Regions from separate parts of the Pseudoalteromonas sp. CO348 genome, predicted to be linked through region 2. Evidence: riboswitches for the same ligand, from Rfam matches in the RefSeq annotation. Region 2 holds a riboswitch; the other holds the start of a gene.
The links. Region 2 has a riboswitch for lysine ahead of dapA (4-hydroxy-tetrahydrodipicolinate synthase). Riboswitches for the same ligand answer to the same signal wherever they lie in the genome.
Positions count from the first base shown of each region.

Region 1: it holds a riboswitch for lysine, as region 2 does, so the genes downstream of both, lysC (lysine-sensitive aspartokinase 3) here and dapA (4-hydroxy-tetrahydrodipicolinate synthase) in region 2, are expected to answer to the same signal.

Region 1 covers NZ_SGPI01000014.1:3,430-13,577, reverse strand. The annotation lists gene EXT48_RS05915 (sodium-dependent transporter) at 1-420, opposite strand, end outside; gene EXT48_RS05910 (DUF924 family protein) at 500-1,030, opposite strand; gene lysC (lysine-sensitive aspartokinase 3) at 1,153-2,499, opposite strand; lysine riboswitch at 2,588-2,758, opposite strand; gene nhaD (sodium:proton antiporter NhaD) at 2,904-4,151, opposite strand; gene EXT48_RS05895 (hypothetical protein) at 4,308-5,552, shown strand; gene EXT48_RS05890 (hypothetical protein) at 5,557-6,105, shown strand; gene EXT48_RS05885 (ATPase) at 6,102-8,879, shown strand; gene EXT48_RS05880 (DUF4136 domain-containing protein) at 8,987-9,538, shown strand; gene EXT48_RS05875 (hypothetical protein) at 9,878-10,148, opposite strand, start outside.
Region 2 covers NZ_SGPI01000005.1:20,559-30,706, reverse strand. The annotation lists gene EXT48_RS01065 (TraB/GumN family protein) at 1-825, shown strand, start outside; gene EXT48_RS01060 (hypothetical protein) at 985-1,602, shown strand; gene EXT48_RS01055 (response regulator) at 1,588-3,312, opposite strand; lysine riboswitch at 3,455-3,633, shown strand; gene dapA (4-hydroxy-tetrahydrodipicolinate synthase) at 3,749-4,633, shown strand; gene EXT48_RS01045 (2,3,4,5-tetrahydropyridine-2,6-dicarboxylate N-succinyltransferase) at 4,644-5,384, shown strand; gene EXT48_RS01040 (PLP-dependent decarboxylase) at 5,384-6,589, shown strand; gene EXT48_RS01035 (succinylglutamate desuccinylase/aspartoacylase family protein) at 6,592-7,704, shown strand; gene EXT48_RS01030 (phospholipase A) at 7,918-8,940, shown strand; gene EXT48_RS01025 (bifunctional GNAT family N-acetyltransferase/hotdog fold thioesterase) at 9,014-9,913, opposite strand; gene EXT48_RS01020 (spermidine synthase) at 10,087-10,148, shown strand, end outside.

The DNA.
Region 1 (10,148 bases), on a different contig from region 2:
CATTGAGTCACCGCTAAGAAACTGATGTGCAGCATCTAGTTCAGCCATTTGCGCAAGAGGATCAAGTGCATGAGACAGCATCCATCCAGCCACAATGGAATAAAAGCTGAGCATCACGATAGCACCAGCAAGGCCGATATACCCCGCCGCGGCTCCTATTTTCGGATTACCTTCACGCCAGGCTGTCTTAAGTGCTTTAACTGGATTTGCTTGTGCCTGATGGCCTAAGTACAATTCTGTGTAAAGTGCAGGTAATGCGAGTAAGAAAATTACCGCAAAATAAACCAGTAAAAATGCACCGCCACCGTGGTTTGCAGCTTGTGTGGGAAATCCCCAAATATTACCAAGTCCAACAGCCGCACCAGCTGCTGCTAACACAAAGCCAAGTCGGCTTTGAAATCCATCGCGCGTATGAGCCATGTCTGTAATCAATCATTATTTTTGTAGACGGCCGATTATACGTACTTCCGCTAAAAATGCGAGAGGTTCGAGCCGTGCCTCAGAAACTCGAGTTGGGCGTCTCTAGAAAGTCCATTTCTTCTTCTGTTGAATCGCGATTGAGTATTTCGTTTCGATGGGGATATCGGCCAAATCTATCGATAATTTTTTTATGCGCGACTTCAAAATCATAATTGGGCAGGTCGCGAAAATAATGATCAGCGGCACGATGGATGATGCGACTTTCGCTATGCATCATAGGTAGGTATAAAAACATCAATTCAGTATCATTGAGCTGGCGGTGATAGCCCTTTTCGATGGCGTGTTGGGTGAGGCTCAGCGCCAAAGGATCACTGGCAAACGCCTCTGGAGTGTCTCTGAATATATTGCGTGAAAACTGATCTAAGATAATGATTTCGCACAGCGCGCCAAGTGGTGTTGCTCTCCAGCTCGAAAGCTCACCTTGGTGCGCCATTTGGTGCAAAATACCGAAGCGATTTTTTATTATGCGATCAAAGTCCGCAGACTTCTTCCACCAATCTGATTCAGTGCATTCAACAAACCAGAATTCGTAGACGTCTTTATAATTCATGATGGCACTCCTAGGGAAAAACAAACTTGATGGTCAGCAGACCCTAACCGTTATAAACAAAGTGCCACCCATCACTCAATAATGCAACTTTTTTATTAGTTCCGAATGGGCAATAAATTCACTTATGCAACCTCTAGTAATTTAGCATGAATTGACTGCACGACCTGATCTGACTCCTGCTGCTCAACTAAAAAGCACAGATTGTGCTTGCTCGCACCATGGCATATCAATCGAATATTAAACTCTGACAACACATCCATCAGGTTAAGTTGGCACTTCTTCAACTGGATCTCAGAACCTATCATGGCCACCAAAGTAAGATTATTTTCAACGGTCACATGACAAAACTCGCCAAGTTCATCCAAACAAGCTTGTTCTAGCTCTGGTCGAGAAGCATTCGGCGCATTATCCAGCGTAAGTGCAACACTAATTTCCGAAGTCGTTACCAAGTCAACCGATATATTGTAATTGCTTAAAATGGTGAAGATACGAGCCAAAAAGCCGCTAGCAAGAAGCATTTCAGGGCTCTTTAACGTCAATAGTATTTGGTTTTTACGTTGTGTCACTGCACGAATGCCTGCTTGCGCCGTTTTCTCTTTTTCAATCCAAGTGCCACCCGCTTGCGGATCACGGCTTGAACCAACAAATACTGAAATACCTTTACGACTCGCTGGCAATATAGTTGCGGGATGTAACACCTTGGCACCAAATGTCGCCATTTCGGCCGCTTCATCAAAACTCAAACGAGGAATAGGTCTAGCCTTTACACACAAACGCGGATCGGTACTGAAAATACCAACAACATCGGTCCAAATATGCACACTTGACGCGTCAATTGCCTCTGCTAACAATGCAGCACTATAATCAGAACCGCCACGACCAAGCGTGGTCGTCTGGCCGTATTGGTCACTACCAATAAACCCTTGCGTCACCTGCACTGTGTCGCCAAGTAGCGCGACCAAATTGGTTTGCGCAGCTTCACGCGTAGCTGCAACATTTGGATTCGCTTTTCCAAATTGGTTATCTGTTTTAAGCACTTTACGTACATCAAAGCGCGACGCCTGGACCTGATTATTACGTAGTATTTGGGTAAACAAATAAGAAGAAAAACGTTCGCCAAAGCTCAACATTTCATCGCATTGCTGTCTGCCAAGTGCTGGTAAACTCGCAAGGCTTTCAAATTCACTGAAAGTTTGCTTGTAACCCTCTGCAAGATCAGCATCCAAAGACACTTGATCGATAATCGCTTGCTGTATGTTTTCAACCGCTGCAACAACTGCTTTGCGCCCGGCTTCATCTTCCTTTTGTTGGGTTAGCGTCACCAGGTGATTGGTTACGCCAGCACATGCACTCACAACCACCACTCGAACATTTGGGTTGTCACGAACAATGTGGGCACAACGAGACATAGCTTCAAAGTCAGCGACACTGGTACCGCCAAATTTGGCTACAACATACTGCGAATTCATTTTCTCTCCTCTCGACTGTTGGCACAGTCAAATTTTATAAGGAGAACTCGGCATGGGATTTCTAGAAAGACGAACGCTTGAAATGACCTTTGCCAGAAGCTCTCCACCAATACGGTGACAGTTCCGAGGATTCAGCCTCGTAAACCGAAGAATCGTTGCGACGAGCAACTTTTCTCCTCGGCGAATACTTCCCTCACTAGTGGTCATTGGTCTCGTCACCTCACACTAACTACCTAAGCATCGCGCCTCTTCTGTTTATTTTGCCTTTGTTAATCTGAATAAAAACAAAATAAAAGCCCGCAATCAATGCGGGCGATGTAAGAAAATTATCTTTTAGCCGTCTAGGTGTCAAGTTATTTATGAAAAACTTATTCCAAAGCGGTAAAAAATTAAATCCATTGGTCTTAAATAAGCTGACCCGCGAAATACGCACCACTATATCCAATGGTATATGCGATAAGCAGGTAGATACTCATTTTAAGATAGCTTGAGAAAGTTAAGGCTTTAACCTTGCTCATTGCAATGATCCCCGCTGCAGAACCAATGATAAGCATAGAGCCACCAACGCCAGTCGCATAAGTAAAGGTTAGCCATTGCGCTGGAGTCATCGTAATGTCTGCTTTTAATAGCGCCGCCGTCAACGGCACGTTATCTACCGCCGCACTCATTAAACCGACCAAGTAATTTGCGTATTCCGGCGCAAGATGCAGATATAAATCGGTAAACTTAGACAGTACACCGACCTCTTTCAACGCACCAACTAATAACAGCACACCCACAAAGAACAATAAGGTGTCGTATTCAATTTCACGGATATAGTCGATGATTTTCTTATTAACGTCTTTCTTGCGCATCAAGAATTGCGCCATTAAGAACATCAAAGACAAGCCAAATAAGAAAGTTAGCATCGGCGGTACATGGTATTGCACGCTTAAGAATAACGTGGCAAAAATGGTTGATAAAAAGATAAGCGCAATGGTGATATCAGTCTTTTCAATTCTGCGTAATTCAGCCTTTTCAAAGGTGATCTTATCATTCATGCCGATTGACAGCATCGCAGCTAAGATAAATACGCTAAAAATAGAGGGGGCTATTAGTAAAAGCAGATCAGGGATAGTCACTTTATCGGCTAGAAATATCATCAAGGTGGTTACATCACCGGTGATCAATGATACCCCACCGGAGTTAACACTGAAGATGATTAACGTCGCATATCTAATTAGCTTTTTCGGGTCTAATTTCAAAGACATGACTACAGCTAATGAAATAAGCGTCGCGGTGATGTTATCCGATATTGACGAAAATACGAATGCAAAAGCACCGACCAAAAACATTAGCTTGCGTTCGCTAATATGGGTTGGCATGATCCGGTGAACAATATTTTGGATAAACCCTTTTGAGTTCAAATAGGCCACAAACGTCATGGCAGCCATTAAGAACAGCCAAAGCGTCGCGATTTCCAAAATGTTATGGTCTAGCTCAATTTGTACAATTTCTGGGCTTTGACCATGAATTGGAGAGATAAAGGCGATAATCCAACATAAAGTACCAAAAAAAAGCGTTGTTTTGGCCTTGTTTACGTGAATAATATCTTCTATAACGATGAGTATAAAAGCGATGGCAATCAGGGTTAGAATAATGGGCGTGACCATAATGCGTAAACAACCTGTAATTAAATGTAACAAGGGGTGGGTTCGTTTTCGCGGCGGATTCTAGCACCATCACAGTCCCCATGCTACGTACGATAAACATTTTGTGACAAATTGATGAAGTAGTGATGTAACTTAGCTACTACACACTGGAAAGTTATGATCCCAGCAAAAAAATTATTAAATACGATAAATGAACACTGGAGCGTACTCGAGCTACTTTTTAAACGATTTAAGCTCGCAGATTTCAGTCTAAAAGATGTACAAAACATCCTAAAACAGAAAAACCCTAGCTGGTCGAGTGAACGAATTTATAAAGAAACCAATCGATTACTCCAACAAGAAATTATTATCCCTTTAGCTAAATCTTCACAGTTAGAAATCAACCGTGCCATCGCTGACTTCGCCAGCTTTCTTTTACAAGAAGAGAGCCTTGGTTTAGCGGAAGAGATCACGGTGCTGGTAAAAGACTTAGAAAGATTAGGTAATCGCATCGCACAAGCTGGTGAAGAAGCTGACTACTCTGAGCTACGCCGTTTTAGCCGCATTATGGACGAACGCGTTCGTAAAATTGTTAAGCTGTTCGAGCATAACGAAAGCGCTATCATGAACTTGGTTGAACAAGCAAAGTCTGACACTTCAACGCTGTCTCTTGGCATGAGATATAAAGCGGTATTGGAAGCGTTTGACGAATATATCGAACCTATGCTGGAAATGGTCGATATTCATGGCCCATTCCAACGCTGCTTTGATCAAATAGAGCTTCAGGTCAGTGAACAAATTGACGAGATTGAACAATTAGGCCGTGGTGCTGCAGACAAACGTATGCTGGAGCAGCTCAGAACACGCATTTTAGATATGCACCTCATTGGTAGAGAAAGTCTAAGCCGCAGCGCCGACCTACTTATGCCGTTAAGAGAAGAGCTACGCCGCAATACACTCATTACACGCCAAGCCTCTAAAGTCCTTGGACAAATTAGAAAGCGCGGCGTTGACCGTTTACTCTCACCAGTTCAACCAGAATTTGTGTCAGACATTCAACGTTTCAACCTCGGGCAAAAGCGTCACATGGTCGCTTATATGGCAAGTCTCGTTGAGTTTGAGCATGAAGAATATCAGCTGCCCGATCACGACGATGTGCCAGCTTATCAAAGCCCTAACATTCCAGATTACAACTCGGTAAAAACGAGATTTCAACAAACCGGTAAAAAGCGCCAGGCACTATTGGGCTTTTTAAGCGATAGCTACCCAGATCTCGAAGCAGACGAAATGCTGTTTCTTTATCAAAAGCTGATCAACGAATCTGACTTGGCACTTAGCCAAGAGCAACAAAAGAGTAAGATCACTATCGCATCGCATACCTTCTCTTTATATCCATTTAGTGCCAAAGCAAAACAAGATTAGCATTATGACGACAATTAACTTAGACATGCTCAATGAACTCCAAGCCATTAATAAAAAACTGGTGAGCGGGTATCATATCAGTGAGCAAGACACTACCCTTTGGCAAGAATTAGATCAGCAAATTGATAGCTATCAAGCGCTATTTTCAGCTTTAGGCCATGACTTACAGCACGATGCCCGTGGCTTTTACTATTTGGCAAGCGATGAAAGCACGCCAAATATGGGGAAAATTTCCCGCGCGATTGCCCTAACCATTTATATTTTGATTGAGCACTATGCCAACCAAGGTAAAGATCCGCTTCGCGTACTATTTGATGAAAGCTGCGATTTAGAGCTAATGCAAACCATAGTACAGCTCAATAAGCATCTTTTTGACCAGTTGGAAATATTTTCGGGCTCTGATCTCAGAAAAGACGTGTTTTTACGTATGGTGAGACTGGGTCTAGCCCGTGAGGTTGAGCAAGGCTTCATGCTACTTGCACCGATTTATCGCTACATTGACGCGCTAATGGAAGTAAACGAAGAACAATATGATATTGAGGACGAGCTATGAGCGAGCAGTTGTACGGCTTAAGTAAACTAGCATTATTAAATACCGCCGGATACGCTAAGTGTGTCATTCCTCTGGATAAAAGCGCGTCTATCTGCGCTCCGAATAACACTGGTAAAAGCTCGGTGATCAATGCGCTGCAGTTTCCACTGATCAACGATTTAAGACTGACTGAATGGGATGGTCACGATTTAGAAGAAACGCGTAAGTTTTACTTCTCTTCTGATCAATCCTATATTTTGCTGGAAGCCAACCTCCCCCACGGCGATGTGGTCATTGGCGTTGCGGGGCTGGGTAAAATCGCCGGTTACGCGCACCAGTTTTTTTGCTATCAAGGCAAACTGAATCTTGATGATTACACTCAAGGTAAAAGTATCATCAAGTACACTAAGCTATTTAATCACTTACAGGAAAAACAACTTAAGCCTGTAGAGCTAAAAGCACAAGAACTTAATGCCTTGCTCACAGGTGGCGCCACCCCATTTGATGGTGATATCAACCTGAAGATGATCCCACTGAATAATGTCCAAGATGCGCCTGTATACAAAGAAATATTCCGTCGTATTCTGAATCTGCACAAACTCGGCGCACAGGACGTAAAGCGCTTTATGCTCAAGGTGTTCGAACGCCATATGTCGAACTCGAAAGTCGACTTTTATGAAGTCTGGCGTCGCGCTTTCGATAAGGTCAACCGTGCGCGCCGTGAACTAAATGCGCTGGAGTCGATGCAAGAGCCAATTTCAGCCCTTGAGAAAATGCTTGAAAATGAAGCGGTATTAAAAGGTAAACTGGCGGCTTACGCCCCGAAACTCGATTTAGCTTTGGTTGAATATGATAACTATCACAACGAGCAAATTGCAGAGCTGGCAACACAGCTAGAAGACATCGAAGCCGAAAAGCGCGAATTTGAGTCTAAGCAGCAGCTGTACGTCCAGCAATCTCGCGATATCGAGCGTAAGCAAACCCAAATAGAGCAATGGTTTACCGATTTCCACGCGTTAAAGCGTGAATTTGAACTGACTAATCATGCAACGCTTAAAACCAATTTAACGCTGTTGAAAAAGGAATATGAGCAGCTTTCCTTCTCTATTAATAGTGCACAGGGGCAAAGTCTCCATACCCTTGATTTTCGCATCAACGAAACGCAAAAGCAGATTAAGAGTTTAAAACTGCAACTCAAGAACCTTGAGTTCAACCTGTTTACTCGTATGCGTGAAGATCTTTCTTTAAAAGAAGTGGAAGAGATCTCACGGATCTTGAATCCAGATCTATTATCGTTTTCAACCACTTCTCAAGGTGAAATTGATATTACCGACGAAGATGCCTTTGGCGCATTTTTGGAGTCGCTATCGAAGTCAGTTCAAGGTGGTGAGCTTAAAGTACCAGGCGCTACCGTTAAGTTGAAAAAACTGAGTCCAGTACAAATGCAAAGCGGTGAGAACAAAGCCCAACTGCAAGCACAGCAGGAGTCACTACAACAGTCGCTTAACGACTTAAAGCAGCAGCGTGAAGTAGCTGCAAACGTCGCTGAAAAGCAAAAAGAACGTGATGCGCTTTATGATGAACTCATGGCAACAGAAGCGGCCATGAAACGCTTTGAGCAGTATCAAACCATGTTGCAATCGGTCGATGCTCAACAAGCACTAAAAGAGCAACTAGAGATGGAACGAGAGCAAGTTGATGAATATTTACATGATATTCAACGTAATGCAGGTTCGATTTCAGACCGCCGCTCTATCATCAAAAGCAAGCAAGACTTGTTGGTGCGCCAAGCCGACCGCCTAAAGCAAGTGAAGTCAGAACGTATCGACCACACACTAGACCTATATTCGGGTAAGCTGGCACCGTACGAAATCGAAATTAACCTAGATTTTGATAACCTCTCTGAAGTGATCCACCAATTTAATAAAGATTGTAATGAGCTTAGAAACTTAGACGTTAATGTGCGTAATACCTACTTGCATATCTACAATGCTGGGATCACTAAGTTTGAAAACGAGTCAGACGTTACTATTAAGTATCAAAAGCTGATCAGTGCGTATCATAACTTAGATAACGAACGAGATGCCGTCGATAAACAAGCACGAGTGGCACTCACTGAAGTGGCCGCAACCATTAAAGGACTGCGTCAAGACTTAGACCGCTTACGCCGAGAGATGAACAGCTTTAACAAAGGCATAAGCCAGCATCGTATCTCTAACTTGCAGGCATTCAAAATCAATGTCATCCCTCGTAAAATGCTAGTTGATAGCATAGATACCATTATTAGCACTTCAGATTTATATGAAAAAGGCGAAAGCTTAGACTTACTTAGTGAACAGCCTAGTTCAGAAAAGTCTGTTAATGAGGCGAAAGATCACATCATCAAACTAGCAAGTGATAAAGCGGGATTGACGTTAACCGATCTCTTTGACATTCGCTTTGAAGTGGTCAACCGCGCAGGTGACACCGAGCACTTTGATAAAATTGACTCGGCCGGCTCAAACGGTACGCGGATCACTATCAAGCTTTTATGTGGCATGCTATTTATCCGCTATCTGTTATCTGATCAAGAGCAAGCAATGTATCGTATCCCGATTTACATCGATGAAGCCGCAGATATCGACCCACAAAACCAAAAGGCTATTATCGAAACCGCACTAAGCTTTGGGTTTGTACCAATTTTTGCATCGGTGAAACCACAGATCAGCTGTGACTACTTGGTGCCGATCCGCAGTGTCGCACAAGGTAGCCAAAACTGGGTGGATGAAAAAGACTGGATAGAAGTGGAACATTAATCCCAAGTTAATGTCTTAGACACAATTATTAAAGGATGCTTGTCTCTACCATTTAACGCCTTAACACGTTAAGGTAGAGCAAACATCCGACTAAGGAGTAAAGACACATGTTTAAGAATATTGTTATCGCCACTTTGGTGCTGATGTTAGCGGCCTGCGCCAAAACCCCTGATTGGGATTATGATAAGTCTGTACAATTCGCTAACTACAAAACCTATGCTTGGTCACCCGAAGCGGACCTAAAAAATAATGGTCGTGAATACCAGGTCAATGACTTAATGGAAAAGCGGATCCGCAGTGCAATTCAAAACGAAATGAGCAAACAAGGTTTCACTCTCACCGATCCGCAATCGGCTGACTTACTGGTTAACTATCACGCATCAGTTGATACAAAAATTGAATCTGACTCACTTCACACCACGTATGGTGCGCGTTGGAACTACTGGGGTATTGGCTGGCAAACACAGACCACAACACGTGAATATGAAGTAGGTACGCTAGTACTCGATATGATAGACAAAGCGTCTAATCAGCTAGTTTGGCGTGGTGCAAAAGAAGGTCGCTTACGTAGCAACCAATCACCTGATCAAAGAACAGCATCAATTAACAAAACCATTTCGGAGTTGCTGGCTAACTTCCCACCACAGCCACAACATTAAGCGAAAACCGGATCAAGCCTTGGCTTGATCCGAATTCCTCATCACTATTTTGAAGGTGAACAGTCTTAAGGTGAATAAGTCTTAATTTTATCTGTCAGGGCTTAATCAAATCCGACTTTCGCATAAGTGCCAAACTCAGCCGTTCAACTTCATATCTTAAATCCAATAACGATAACGGGTGCTCATCCAACTCGTATTTGGACAGAAATGTTTTAGGTCGTCGGCTGTATTAGGCGAATTTCGCATAAAAATTTCTATGGGTTAACGCCTTGCTCACCGGAAAATGGGAGCACAGCGACCAATTTGTCCGTGTGCAGCAAATTGTTAGATGCTGACAGACTATTTGCCTTCAGTTTGAGCATCGTCACCCTTGTCCTTCATAGCCTCTGCCTCATTCTTCTCTCTAAGGTTATCTATCGAACTTTCGATTTTTAAAGCACTTTCAAAGATAGCAGATGTAAGTGACTCCAGATTATCATTTGTTCTCTTATCAAGCCCGACAATGCTTTTTTCAATCGCCTCGGAATAACTAGCTATTGCTCGTACATTATCATCGATGTGCGAATAGGCGTTTAATAACTCAAGGTGTCTTTCAGCGGCTTGGCTGCTC
Region 2 (10,148 bases):
TTCAGTAATCTCGCCAACGCAGAAGTTGGCCTGTGGAAAATAGAAAAGGGCAACAAAACGTCGTACTTATTTGGTACCGTCCACGTCGGTGACAAACAAATGCAAGGTTTACCAGCCAAGGTAAAAAGCGCCATTGCGAGCAGTGATAAAGTCATGGTTGAAGTGAACTTAGAGGCGCTTTCTCCGTTTGCGATCCAACAGCGCTCCATGCCATTTATGTTGTTAAAAAACAACCAAACACTAAAAGATCAGCTCTCTGCAGAAGTCTATCAGAAGCTACAAGATTACTTTTCCAAAAAGCAAATAGATATCGCCTTATTTGAACGCTACGCACCATGGGCCGTGATGGTAACTATGCTACAACTGGAATATCAAAAGCTCGGATTTACCGATACTAATGGCATCGATAAACAAGTAATAGCCTATGCAAACGAAAAGAAGATCCCAGTTGGTGAATTTGAAACCTTAGAATATCAGCTTGAAATGTTCAGTCAGCTGAGTATTCATAGTGACGCCATGCTCAAGGAAACATTTGCACAGATGTCTGATTTGAATACCTACTTCTTGGATTTAGTTTCCGCATGGCGAAGCGGCGATTTAGAAAAGTTATCACATTACTATCAGGTAAGTTTTTCGGATGATAAATATGGCAAATTAGCCGAGCAACTGATGATCATCGAACGCAATAATAACTGGGTGCAAGTGCTTAAAAAACAGCTCCCTAATGAATCAACGTTTATTGCCGTTGGTGCATTACATCTTGTTGAAAAATATGGCCTCGTTGAGCAACTTAAAAACAATGGTTATTCAGTCACCCGACTATAACGCTCAGCGCTACCATGCTAAGAGGTAAGTAGTTTACTTTGTGGGCGTGTTAAACAGGTACTTCCATCAACACGCCCTAAAAAATAAAAATCTTTTTTAAACCTTTTCATTTTTATTTGCGACTTACCTTTCAAACACTCTCGTTGAAGGTAAAAAATAATGAAAAAGTTAGCGTTAGTTTTAGCATTAAGTGCAGCGGCAATGACTGCACAGGCAAAAGATTCAAAAACCATTACAGCATCATTCCCAAGCAATAGCCTAGCCGAGTTAGAAGTGGATATTGCCGTAGGTAAAATCGATCTACAAACTTACAACGGCAACACCATAGAGGTCGAAATTTTGGTTGAACCGAAAGAGTCAGACAGTTGGTTTGGTAAACCAGATGTAAGTGAAGCTACCCTAAACAGCAACACATCAGGAGATAAATTATCACTCGAGATCAATTCGGATGATTATGAACTATCTTGGCAAGTTAAGGTGCCTGTTAATTTGGCCTTAGATGTTGAGGTTGGTGTTGGCAAAATTGATATTCAAGATCTTAATAACTCTGCTGATTTAGAGGTAGGCGTAGGAAAAATTAAAATTGAGACTACTGCCACCGATTTCAAAAAGGTGTCTTTAGATTCAGGTGTTGGTAAAACGGCAATATCAGGTTTTGGCAACGTAGAAACTTCCGAAAAGAGTATGGTTGGCTCGACAACAGACTATCGTGGTCAAGGCCAGTATTCCATCGATGCAGAAGTCGGGGTTGGAAATATTCGTTTAAGACGAGACTAAGTCTCCACACTCATTCAGTAATAGCACCACTTTGCTATGCAGCACATCCGGTTGCAACGGCTTATACAAATGAGCCGTTGCGCCAAGTGCGTAGACCTTATCCAGATCCTCCGCATTAGTATTTGCGGTCACGACCAAAATAGGCACGGTCGGATCTAGCGTTCTCAAACGCTCAGTGGCTTCAAAGCCATCCATCACAGGCATATTTAAATCCATTAGCACGATATCAAACTTACCCACCTCATATACTTCAAGGGCACCTTCACCATGTTCGACATGCGTTACCTGCTTGGCTATGGGCTGAAGCATTTTTTCAATCACGCGCGCATTTAGTAAATTATCTTCCACCAGTAAAATGCGAGCTGACACCTGCTCCATTGTGCGAGCCAGCGTCTGTTGATTGTCAATTTCAATCGGGACTCTCAAGGTTGCTCTTGTACCGGTTGGTTCCCTCGCAATAAAATCTAATCGTCCTCCAAGCGCTGAGGTGAGTAATCGGCAGCGCTTCAGCCCTAACTGCGTGCCTTGAAAATGCTCGCTATGCACAGCTTCTCGCAACTGCTGATAGTCGAACCCAGGCCCAGTATCTTCAACAACAAACTCTAAATATGGCGTATCTTCATCTACAACCAAATCCGCAAATACTTGAATGCTGCCACGCTCAGTAAATTTAATTGCGTTATTGACCAATTCACTGATCAACCAACCAACACGCTTACTATCACAATAACAAGTCACATCTAACTCATTACTCAACGCCAAATTAAAAGCGAGAGATTTCTTATGTGCGGTTAATTGAAAGGCAATACAGGCCGATTTTATTACTTCTCGCAACGCGACTTGATGACGCTCAATGACCACTTCTTGCTCGGAAAGGTTATTAAAGTCTTGAACCGAATAAAGTAATACATCCAATTGATTTGCTGCGCTTTTCACATGCTGTAATTGCTGGGTATCTTTGTTACTCAGATATTCATCTAAATACCCCTGAATGGCCTGCAGTGGCGTTCTTAGCTCGTGACTGACACGCGCTAAAAATCGTGATTTTGAGTGCAGAGCATCATCGGCAAGCTTTCTTGCCGCCTCTAATTTATCAAGTGCTTCAGCAATCTCTCGCGCCATCGGGCGAAATACAAGTTTCGCTTCTATAAACAGCAGCAACAGTCCAAGCAGCCAAATTAACAATTCTATTCTCCTCACCATCTCTGTTTTACTTCGCGCATGCTGCTCGAATAGTGAAACGGCATCATTCAGGTTTGGGAGTATATGCTGAGACGCAGTAAAGATTTGTTCCACTAATTGAGGAGTTGGCTGCTGAAACTGAGACCTTGATAAAGTGACAAAAGTATTACTTTGCAAATCCAATTGCACTGGCTCTTGGTAGTAAAGCGCTGCAAGCGCCTCATTCAGATAAATAGCCTCCCCCCTCTCTGTTTTAGTTAAAAACTCATGATTACTTTCAAATTTATCAATGGCTTGACGAAGATCCTCACTGTCTCTTTTATCCTCTTGTGCACTGAAAAGCGCGATGCGCTGGGACAACATCCGCTGCATACCCGCAATATTAATTACGTGCGCGTCTTGGCTCTGCTGATACAGTAAATACTGCATAATCCCCATCGCCATCGACAGCAATATAGCCATAGCAAGTAATGCCCCGATATAACGATTTTTAACTTTATTTATTAACGACATATTTTTGTTTTTCATCTCATAGCATTGTCTCAGCTGCAATGTTAAGTGTAGTTAACAATCGTATTATTTACAGTCCGATGCTTGACACCTAGACGGCCAAAATGTTTCAATGCGTGTTCACCCTATTTAGATAGTTTGATGCCACGGCGTCAAATTAAGGGCTGGAAGAGGTGCGTTATTCAGGTAACTAAGTGAAGGAGAGCAAACTCCGTTGCAGCTTAGTGAGGGGAATACACGCCGAGAAATTGAGTTATTGTTTGCTAATACTCATTTCGGGCGACTGGGCTGAATCCCAGCGACTGTCACCAACATACTTGGTGGAGAGCTTCTGGTCTTAGAAAAATAAGGCCATTGGCTGCCTTATCTTTTTTAAGTCCATTGCTCTTCGAATTTTAACGGTTCGAAGTTTGGACACCCTCCTAACTCCGAACATGATTTAAGTTCGGTAGAGATGAAATCACAATTCAACTTATCTGACTATCCGTTGTGGACGGCTTTAGTAACGCCTTTTGATGCTGAAAATCAGGTTGATTTTAGCGCATTAACAACGCTTGTGCGCGATCAAGAGCAAGCTCGTAACGGTATTCTTTTACTAGGCAGTACCGGCGAAGGCCTTGCGCTTACCCAAGAAGAGCAGCAACAAATCGTTGAGTTTGTTTGCCAGCTCGCCCCAAGCGTACCGCTCATGGTTGCCGTTGGCGGCAGTAATCTTGAGCAGCAAACACAATGGGTGCGCTTTTGTAATACGCAGCCCATTGATGCGCTCTTACTTGGCTCACCAATCTACGCAAAGCCCGGCAAAGTTGGTCTGACGCATTGGTTTAGCACACTACTCGATGAGAGCCACAACCCTTGCATGCTCTACAATGTACCTGGTCGCAGTGCCGTTGCTATCGCCCCTGAACTACTCGGCGAGCTAGCTTGCCACCCTAATCTGTGGGCACTAAAAGAAGCCAGTGGTGATATTGCCACCTTTGAAGCATTTCGTCAGGCAGCGCCTGATGTCGCAATCTATAGCGGCGACGATGGCTTAATGCCCTACTTTGCACAAGCAGGTGCAACGGGTCTGGTGTCTGTTGCGGCAAACGCATGGCCACAGCAAACCGCAGAATTTGTAAGGCGCTCGTTAAGCGGCACCTCTCCTAATTTATTTACCACTTGGTCAGAAGCTGCAAATAGCTTATTTGCAGTGGCAAATCCCATACCAGTCAAAGTGTTAATGCACTTGCAAGGGAAGCTCACAAGTCCAAACTTGCGCCCGCCACTGACACATTTGGAACTCACCCATACCGATGCGATCACTCGCGCGAACAAAACGATTTTATCTTGGAATTAAGGCAGTAAACATGAGCTGGTTAACCCTACTAAACGATTTAGAAAATGGCACAGTACGTGCGGCAACACAGGATGAGCAAGGCCATTGGCACGCTAACGTAGAAGTAAAACAAGGGATCCTTGAAGCATTTAGAAATGGCGTAAATACGGAGTTCCCAGGTGGATTTGTTGATAAAGACAACTTAGCACCACGCGGATTTGCTGCCCAAGATGGCGTTCGTATGGTTCCTGGCGGAAGCAGTGTAAGACGTGGCGCTTACGTCGCAGCCGGCACAATCATTATGCCACCGGCTTATGTCAACATTGGTGCCTATATTGATTCAGGTACTATGGTAGATAGTCATGCGTTGGTTGGTTCTTGCGCGCAAATTGGTAAAAATGTGCACCTTAGTGCAGCAGTGCAAGTGGGTGGTGTATTAGAACCGGTTGGAGCAAGTCCTGTTGTTGTTGAGGACGATGCCTTTATTGGTGCAGGCTGTGTATTGGTTGAAGGGGTTGTTGTTAAACGCGGTGCCGTATTAGCACCGGGTGTGCGCCTTTCAGCAAGTATTCCTGTCTATGACTGCGTGAACGAGCGCTTGCTTGACAAAGGTGAAGCTATCCCTGAAAACGCGATAGTGATCCCAGGCTCTCGTCCAGCCTCAACTGAGTGGGCACGCGAGCAAGGGTTAAGTATGTCATGCGCACTTATCGTAAAATACCGTGATGAACAAAGTGATGCATCACTGGCGCTGGAAGAGGTTCTACGCTAATGACTTGGTTGAGCACGTCACAGCGAACTGCAGCTGAGGCATTGATCCAGCAACAAGATACACCATTCTTTTGCTACGACTTAGATAAGCTAAGTGCGCATGTTAAGCCCTTAGTTGATCAGCAAATAGTTAAGCTTTGGTATGCCGTAAAAGCGAATCCGTTATCACATATCATTAAAACCCTAGATAACGCTGGGTTTAACTTTGATGTGGCATCTAGCGGCGAGCTTGATCAGGTGTTATCTCAAGGGATCGCTCCTAAACGCGTGCTCAACACCGGTCCTGCCAAATCGCTAAAGCAGATCCGTCATTTTGCAACACAAGGCGTACGTATTTTCGTGGCTGAAAGTCTCAATCAAGTACGCTGGTTAAATCAAGTGGCCGAAGAGTTTGAGCTTCAATTTGAAGTTTTACTGCGGGTGCAATTACGCTTTGATAAAGCAGAGCACAATCCACTTGGTGGCAATACGCTGACTCCTTTTGGTCTTGGCTCTGAGCAGTGGCAAGCCCTAACTTTAAGTGACTACACCCACCTAGACTTTGTCGGACTGCATATTTTCCAGTGGGGAAACATGCTCTGCAGCGATACACTAGCTGAACTTTGGCAGGCTATGGTTGCACCTTTAGTTCAGCTCGCTGCTGACTTAGGTATTACTCTAAAAGTGCTCGACTTAGGTGGTGGTCTTGGCATCCCCTATGATAGACAAAGCCCTTCTCTTGATTGGCAGAAATTATTAGGCGCGCTCGCATTGATAAAATCCGCCACGCAAGTGCAAGAATTATGGATGGAGTTAGGCCGCTATGCGGTTGGCGAATGTGGTTTTTATCTCAACCCTGTGGTGGAACAAAAGCAAAACTACGGTGAACAACAACTGATTGTCGCAGGCGGTGTCAATCACCTGCTGCGTCCAGCCGTTACCGGACAAGCTTTCCCCGTTGAATTGTTACGCCAGTCTCAAGCTGATACCTCAGACTTTCATATTCATGGCCCACTTTGCACAGCATTGGATAAATTAGGCACCCTAGCCTTACCAAGCGACAGTGCCGATGGCGATTGGCTTGTTTTCAGTCAGTGTGGCGCTTACGGCTACACCGAAAGTATGCCGTTCTTTTTATGTCATGAGCTCCCAGCTGAGTACATCATCTCAGCTGGAGAAATCAGCTGTGTCCGTGAAGCAGAGCCCGCTTCAAGTTATTTGAGGTAAACATGAATACCATTACACAACAACATATTCAGGTTGGTGAAATTGCCAACGGCTTGCCTTTAACTATTCCGGTCTATCGCATCAAAGGTGATGGCAGTGGGCCTAAGGTGTATATCCAAGCAAATATGCATGGCGCCGAAGTGCAAGGTAATGCGGTGATTTATCAACTGCTGGAACAGTTGAAGCAATTGTCACTAACAGCGGACATCACCTTAGTGCCTTACGCAAACCCGATTGGTTGTAATCAGAAATCTGGTGAGTTTACCTTAGGTCGATTCGATCCAATTACAGGCACGAATTGGAATCGGATGTACATCAACCATTCTGGGTTGGTTGCCGAGTTTGTGGAGCAAAATCCGACGCTATCAATAACAGAAATCGCTCAGCAATTTCGCCAACGATTAGTTGAGCGCACCCAAGCACTACTTGATGGGCCCTTAGACAGGTTGACAACAGGTAAGCGCATCGCCTTGAATTTACAACGTCTAGCTCATGAAGCTGACATTGTTTTAGACCTACACACGGGGCCAATTTCAGCAAAACACCTGTACTGTCCTGAGTATGCAAAAGACAGCGCTCGATATTTTGATATTCCGCATGTGTTACTTATTCCAAGTGACTTTGATGGAGCAATGGATGAAGCCAGTTTTTGTCCATGGTGGAACTTGCAGCAAGCCTATCAGGCTATAGGCCGAGAGATCCCAGTATTGACCGAAGCGTTTACGGTTGAGCTTGGCTCTCAAGAAAAGATTGATTTAGTGGAAGCATTGAATGACGCTAACAGCATTTTGAGCTACTTGAACCATAAACAGGCCTTTCAAGATGCGCACTTTATGCCACAAGACATCACCCGTTACGTCTGTCGACTAGAAAATTATCGCGCCTTTTATGCCCCGATGGGAGGCATGGTGGAGTATACGGCAAAGCTTGGAGAACATATCAAGGCGGGTCAAACCATCGCTAAAATTCTCAGAATGGAGCGCTATTTATCAGAAACGCCCTTAAATGAGATCAAGTTAGACGAAGATGCCATCGCCATTTTGCACTTTGCCTCTGCTAGTGTGAATCAAGGTACTGAGCTTTATAAGTTTTTTACTCAAGTTGAAACGCTTTAACTTGAGTACTTTTATTGCGTGAGAGTAAGTCAAAGCAAATAAGCTCTGCTTGTTTAGCTTAACGCTTACTAAGGTATGGCGGCGATAGCCGCCACCTTTTTCTTATTCGACCGTATTTTTCTTTCTGACATTTTTGACCTTCGAGATTCATTTCCCTTTCATTATCATTGGTTAATAATGTAATCAATTGTACTTACTCTCGGCGCACACAGGATGAAACTTACACACTTATCAATACCGGCTTTGGCCTTGCTTACCTTGCCACTTTACGCTCAAGAAGCCCAACAGGAAGATGAAATCGATTTAGTCAAACAGTGCGTGCTAAACGCGGTATTAACTGGAGAAAAAGATAAAACCATAGAACAGGTCCGTACCGAATGTGCCGAGGCTGATGCAGATAAAACCTTAAGCCAATTAGATAAACGCATGGCGCGTGAACGTGTAACGGAAAAGAACCGTAATGTATTAACACCACATAAACGTAACTATATTTTGCCAGTTTCTTATATGACCAACGTCAACAGCAGACCATTCGACGGTCTAAAAGCCATTGACGATGAAGACGGCGAGCCAATCGACAACTTTGAAGCCAAATACCAAATCTCGTTAAAAGCCCCTATTTATAAAAACTTCTCGGATAAAGATCAGGCAATTTATTTTGCTTTTACGCTGCAATCGTATTGGCAGCTGTATAACAAAGATGTCTCTTCGCCATTTCGTGAAACCAACTATGAGCCAGAAATCTTTTGGATTAACTTTTTAGATGATGAAAACGTGCTGTGGGGCGATGAGATGGCCTTTGTACTTGGGATTTCCCATCAATCTAACGGTCGCAGTCAACCAAACTCCCGCTCTTGGAATCGTATCTATGCGAATTTTATCTGGGAAAACCGAGGCTTTGTATTCAGTTTTAAACCTTGGTATCGCTTACCTGAAGACGACAAAGAAGATGCCTTGGATCCACGCGGAGACGACAACCCAAACATCGACGAGTACTTAGGTCATTTCGAGTTTAGCGGGGTATATCGTCACGAGGAGCATGAGTTTGGCTTTATGTGGCGCAATAACTTAAACAGTGATAATCGCGGTGCAATTCAGCTAGACTGGTCATTCCCGATTTGGGGAAGACTGCGCGGCTACGCACAATACTTTAATGGCTACGGCGAAAGCTTAATAGACTACAATACACATACCCAAAGGCTTGGTATTGGCGTGTTGCTCACTGATATTCTTTAAGCGCATTCGAATACAAAAAAAGCTCTGAACACTCAGAGCTTTTTCATTTGGAAAGCTGAGAATAATTCTCTACTTATTGCGGTTTAACCACCACAAACTGTCCCTCAAATTTAGCAACTAGCATGTCGCCATCATAGACATTCACTGGCACCACATACTTTGCTTTGCCAGCCGTCTCTAGCGCTTGTAATTCACCTTCACAGTCCGCAATGGTAACCGTTGCCGCTGGTGCCGTGGTTAAAGGCTTTAGATATTTAATATTAGCGTCAGCCAGCACAATATCACCCTCTAAGCCAAGCTCTTTAAGTGCTAAATAAGTCGCCCCCCAGCCCGTTAGCGTCGCCATGCTATATATAGAGCCTGCAAACATCGAGTTGTGTAAGTTGAGGTTCGCTTTTAAGTCAGCCTTAGTGGAAAACTGCCAATCTGTATAGCTTTCTACTTTAATCCCCATCGCATCACTGATTGGAATAGACTCGCGCCAAGTATTTTGTAATACATGGGTCCAATCTGGCTGCCTAAACCAGCCTGGCTCCGTAGGACGTTGTTTTACCATCTTCCAGTGCTGCACATCGCCATAGGCTAAATGCGCCTTTTCAACCACTTCGTAGCCATGACGCTCGTAAAATGATAACGCGCGCTCGCGAGCATACAAAACCAGCTCTTCTGCTTTTTGCGTCCAAGCAATAACCTCAAGCTCGTGTAGCAAACGGCTACCTAAGTGATGACCTCGATGCCCTTCTGCAACGGCCATATAGCGTACTTGTGCTTGCTTATGATTGTTAAAATGGAGCCTAGCTACGCCTAGCACTTCACCATCATTATTTTTAATGTAGCGATGTTCAGCTTCTTGTTCTAAATCATCCTGTTCGCTGCCACGAGGTTGATCCCATGGCGCTCTTAACACCTGCCAGCGTAACTGGTAATAGGCTTGCCAATCTTCGCTGCTTTGTGGTGAAGTTACCTCAAACATCACTGACTCCTGTTTTGTTATTAGCCTGTTAAATGACTTTGAATCTAGTACGGATACACCCTACAAGATAAGCTCAGTGTAGGGAATAAAATGCGCCAAAACACTTATCCTTTAGTGTAAAAACTGGTGGACAAGCTGGCATTCACAAAATCCTCGTCTATGATGATGTTATCATGGGAGAATTTATTACGCATTCAGGCACTATCAGCAACGATTTTGTGGACCGGAGCCACCA